One region of the Roseateles noduli genome, then DNA from elsewhere that is predicted to be linked to it. Evidence: riboswitches for the same ligand, from Rfam matches in the RefSeq annotation. Region 1 holds a riboswitch; the other holds the start of a gene.
What was found. A riboswitch is a leader RNA that binds a small molecule or an ion and turns the genes downstream of it on or off. The one in region 1 is predicted to bind S-adenosylhomocysteine.

Region 1 (2,453 bases):
GGCAGGAACATCTTGCCGGCGCCGAACAGGTCGCCGACGACGTTCATGCCGGCCATCAGCGGCCCTTCGATCACGTGCAGCGGCCGGCCGCCCTGGGCGAGGATGCCCTGCCAGGCCTCCTCGGTGTCCTCGACGATGAAGTCGGTGATGCCGTGGATCAGCGCATGCGACAACCGCGCGGCGACGTCGCCGGCGCGCCAGGCCAGCTTGGCGCTGTCGTCCTTGGCGGCGCCCTTGACCGTCTCGGCGACCTCGAGCAGCCGCTCGGTCGAATCCTCGCGGCGGTTCAGCACCACGTCCTCGACGCGCTCGCGCAGGTCGGCGGGGATCTCGTCGTAGACGCCGACCATGCCGGCGTTGACGATGCCCATGTCCATGCCGGCCTGGATCGCGTGGTACAGGAAGACCGTGTGGATGGCCTCGCGCACCGGCTCGTTGCCGCGGAAGCTGAAGGACACGTTCGAAACGCCGCCGCTGACCTTCGCGCCGGGCAGGTTCTTCTTGATCCAGCGCGTCGCCTCGATGAAGTCGACGGCGTAGTTGTTGTGCTCCTCGATGCCGGTGGCGATCGCGAAGATGTTGGGGTCGAAGATGATGTCCTCGGGCGGGAAGCCGATCTCGTCGACCAGCATGCGATAGGCCCGGGTGCAGATCTCGATCTTGCGCTGGTAGGTGTCGGCCTGGCCGGTCTCGTCGAAGGCCATCACCACCGTGGCCGCGCCGTAGCGGCGGATCAGCTTGGCCTGGCGGCGGAACTCCGTCTCGCCTTCCTTCAGCGAGATCGAGTTGACGATGCCCTTGCCCTGGATGCACTTCAGGCCGGCCTCGATCACCTCCCACTTGGACGAGTCGATCATGATCGGCACGCGCGCGATCTCGGGCTCCGAGGCGATCAGGTTGAGGAAGCGCACCATCGCGGCCTTGCTGTCGAGCATGGCCTCGTCCATGTTGATGTCGATGACCTGCGCGCCGTTCTCGACCTGCTGGCGGGCGACGCTCAGCGCGGCCTCGAACTCGCCGTTCAGGATCAGCCGCGCGAAGGCCTTCGAGCCGGTGACGTTGGTGCGCTCGCCGATGTTCACGAACAGCGTGCCGGCGCCGATGTTCACCGGCTCCAGGCCGGAGAGCTTCATCGGCGGCACGGCCACGGGGGTGGCCGACGCGGCGGAACGATCGGAAGCGGCGGAAGCGGAGGCGGAATTCGGGGCGGACATGGCGGCGGCGCTTTTCGAAGCTGGACGTGAGCTGAAACGAAAGACGGGGCCGCGCAACTCACCGCAACCCCGCGGAACGCGGGTCGGTGAGCGCCGTTGTGAGGCGGGGTCCAGGGGTCCGACACCGCCGTTCCGAGCCTGGCGGGAACCCGGGTGACGGGACCTGTCGCAACGCTCCTCGGAAACCACCGCCGCCGCAGGCGGCGCGATGCGGCCTTGCTGGTAGCGGGAACAGCGTGCATTCTACCGGTCCGGCCCTGGTTTGTTCGTGCCGTATTGCCTTCCCGGCCCGGGTGCGCCCGTATCCTGCGCGGCACAACGACAAGACGACGACACGTCGATGGGAAGCCACCGTGGATCTGGTCCAACTTCCTCCCAACAGCCTGCGCGTGGGACAGGTGCTGACGTTCTCGCTGCGCGACGCGGCGGGACATCTGCTGTTCGCCTCCGGGCATCCGCTGCCCGACACGCCGCAGGTCCGCGACCTGCTGGTGCGCGGGCCCTGGGTACAGGCGCACGAGACGCGCGAGTACCAGCGCGCCCTGGCCCACAAGCTCGACACGATGATGCTGCAGGGCGCGTCGATGTCGGCGCTGGCCAACGCAACCGCCGAATACAAGCCCACGCGTCCGATGCCCATGCCGCAGGCGACGTCGCCGGCGCACACCGCCATCTGGGCCGACCTGCAATGGCACGCGCAGCAGGTGCTGCGTGATCCGCGACGGCCGGAATTCCTGCCGCGCCTGAGCGAACTGCTCGACAAGGTGCTGGCCCGGCTGACGCAGCAGCCGGACGCCTCGCTGGCGATGCTGGTGCACGACGCCGGCCAGGAGCCGCTGCAGTACAGCGCGCGGCATGCGCTGCTGTCGCTGGCGCTGGTCGAGATGACGACGCGCCAGCTCGGCTGGGGTGAAGGCCGCCGCCGCACGCTCGGGCTGGCGGCGCTGACGATGAACCTGGACAGCGGCGCGCAGCAGGACCAGCACGCGATGCGTCCGCAAGCGCTGGGCGACGCGCAGCGCGAGCAGTTGGCCGGGCACGGCGACCGCGCGGCGGCGACGCTGCAGGCGATCGGCGTGGACGACGAGGACTGGCTGACCGCCGTGCGGCTGCATCACGACGCCGGTCCGGGCCCCCTGGCGGGCCGCTCGGACGGCGAGCTGATGGCGCGGCTGCTCCGGCGCATCGACGTGTACGGCGCCCGCCTCAGCCCGCGACGCAGCCGCCGGCCGCTGTCCG
Region 2 (2,453 bases), 390 kb from region 1:
CCTCCACCGGGTGCTTTCCTTTCGTGACGTTTTCGGGGACATCCCCCGGTTCAGAACCGAGGCTCGATGGCCGACATCAAGGACAGGCGCCGCACTTGCCACAGCGGCGCGGTGCTCCCGCCCTCCGGAGGTCCAGATGTTCATGACCGGCCAGAACCGCTTCCATGTCGCGCATTCCGACGCGCAGGCCAATCTGCGCTTCGCGCTGGCGCGGTTGAGCACCGATTGGCGGGGCCTCGATCCCTTCGGACTGGAGATCCTGCTGCGCCACCTGCTGATGGCGGAGCACCGCTGCATGCCGCATCCGAGCGTGCTTCGGGAGCGTCCGACCAATCGCTGGCTGCTGCCGCGGCTGCGCCGTCGGCGGATCGAGGTGGCGGAGCGTCTGGTCGCCCTCGGGGGCCGGGTCAGCCATGCGGCGCTGGCCCGCGTGCTGCCGCGCGGGCATGACTGGCCCGGCGTCTCGGCGCTGGTCGGCCGTCATGCCTGGGACCCGGTCGAGGGCCGCCAGCCGCGCCCCCACCGCCCGGTCGCCGACGAGCCGGCCTACCCGCGCGTCGACAGCAGCGCCCGGGCCACTTCGGCGAAGCCGTCGCCGCGCTCGGTCGCGGTGACATAAGCGGGCGGGTGGTCCAGCATCGGCAGGAAACGCGCGATGTTGGCGACGCCCACCGACAGCGGCATGCGTTCGAACATCAATTGATCGTTCGTCGAGTCGCCCACATACACCCACTCGGCGGGATCGAAGTCCAGGCCCGTCAGCCGCTTCACCGCCCACTGCGCCGCGGTCCACTTGCTGTGATCGCCGATCCAGCCGTTGACGTGGATCGAACTGACCGTCGCCACCAGCCCATGCGCGCGCATCCGGTCGCAGACGGCGGCGATCGCGTCGTCGTCGAGCGTCGTGAACTCGCTGTGATCGACGGCGATGTCGGTCAGCCGGCCGGCGCTGTCGCGCGCGAGCACGGCGCCGGGCACGGTCGCCACGATCTCCCGCGCGCACGCCTGCAGTCGCGCGAAGTTCGCCAATCGCGTCGCGTCGTCCTGGGCAAATTCGGTCGCGAGCGCCGCCCCTTCGCGATGCAGCAGCACCCCACCGTTCTCCGCGACGATCCCGCGCAGCGGCCAGGCCATCGCGAACGGTTCGCTCCAGCCGGCCGGGCGCCCCGTGATCGCAATGACCGGCACGCCGGCCGCGTGCAGCCGGTGCAGCGCATCCAGTGCCGCCGGCGCGATGGCGCCATCCGCCGTCAGGGTGTCGTCGATGTCCGTCAGCACCCCGCGCAGGGGGAGCCAGGCCGCGCGGGGGCAGTCGCTGAGCGGGGGGATCGTTCGCATGGGGGGCGATTGTGGCCCCGAGCGCAACGCTGTCATCGAGCCGCGGCCGGAACTTGACTACAATCGCGCCCTGTTCCGAGGAGCGTTGCGACCTCCCATCCCATCGAGGCCAGGCTCGGAACCGCCGCGCGGCGACACGTCCGCGGCAATGGCAACCGCGCTCACCCGTCGACCCTTCGTTGGCCGGGTGAGGACCGAGCGGCAAATGCCCTCTCCGCATCTCCCCGCGTCCCGATCGTTGGTGTCGACGGCCCTTCTTCGCAGGAGTCCGCATGAACGCCCAACTGAAGCCGCTGGCCCAAGACCAGTACCTGATCAAAGACCTGTCGCTGGCCGCGTGGGGCCGCAAGGAGATCAAGATCGCCGAGAGCGAGATGCCCGCGCTGATGGCCATCCGCGAGGAATACGCCGCCGCGCAGCCGCTCAAGGGTGCACGCATCACCGGCTCGCTGCACATGACGATCCAGACCGCCGTGCTGGTCGAGACGCTGCAGGCGCTGGGCGCGGAAGTCCGCTGGGCCTCGTGCAACATCTTCTCGACGCAGGACCACGCCGCCGCCGCGCTGGTCGCCGTCGGCACCCCCGTCTTCGCCTACAAGGGCGAGACGCTGGAGGACTACTGGGACTACACCCACCGCATCTTCGACTTCGGCGCCAAGGGCACGCCGGGCGAAGGCCCGAACATGATCCTGGACGACGGCGGCGACGCGACGCTGCTGATGCACCTGGGCCAGAAGGCCGAGAAGGACCTGTCCGTGCTGGCCAACCCGGGCAGCGAGGAAGAGCGCATCCTGTTCGCCGCGATCAAGAAGAAGGTCGCCGAGGACGCCACCTGGTACACCCGCAAGAGCGCCGAGATCATCGGCGTCACGGAAGAGACGACCACGGGCGTGCACCGCCTGAAGGAAATGTCGGCCAAGGGCACGCTGCTGTTCCGCGCGATCAACGTCAACGACTCGGTCACCAAGAGCAAGTTCGACAACCTGTACGGCTGCCGCGAATCGCTGGTGGACGGCATCAAGCGCGCCACCGACGTGATGATCGCCGGCAAGATCGCCGTGATCGCCGGTTATGGCGACGTGGGCAAGGGCTCGGCCCAGGCGATGCGCGCGCTG

Region 2: linked by a shared signal. The riboswitch ahead of ahcY (adenosylhomocysteinase) and the one ahead of metH (methionine synthase) in region 1 are both predicted to bind S-adenosylhomocysteine.

Annotation. Positions count from the first base shown of each region.
Region 1 covers NZ_CP192463.1:5,314,527-5,316,979, reverse strand. The annotation lists gene metH (methionine synthase) at 1-1,133, opposite strand, end outside; S-adenosyl-L-homocysteine riboswitch at 1,296-1,400, opposite strand; gene ACQ4L4_RS23120 (hypothetical protein) at 1,568-2,453, shown strand, end outside.
Region 2 covers NZ_CP192463.1:5,706,240-5,708,692, reverse strand. The annotation lists gene ACQ4L4_RS24945 (hypothetical protein) at 137-619, shown strand; gene ACQ4L4_RS24940 (HAD family hydrolase) at 547-1,338, opposite strand; S-adenosyl-L-homocysteine riboswitch at 1,410-1,508, shown strand; gene ahcY (adenosylhomocysteinase) at 1,611-2,453, shown strand, end outside.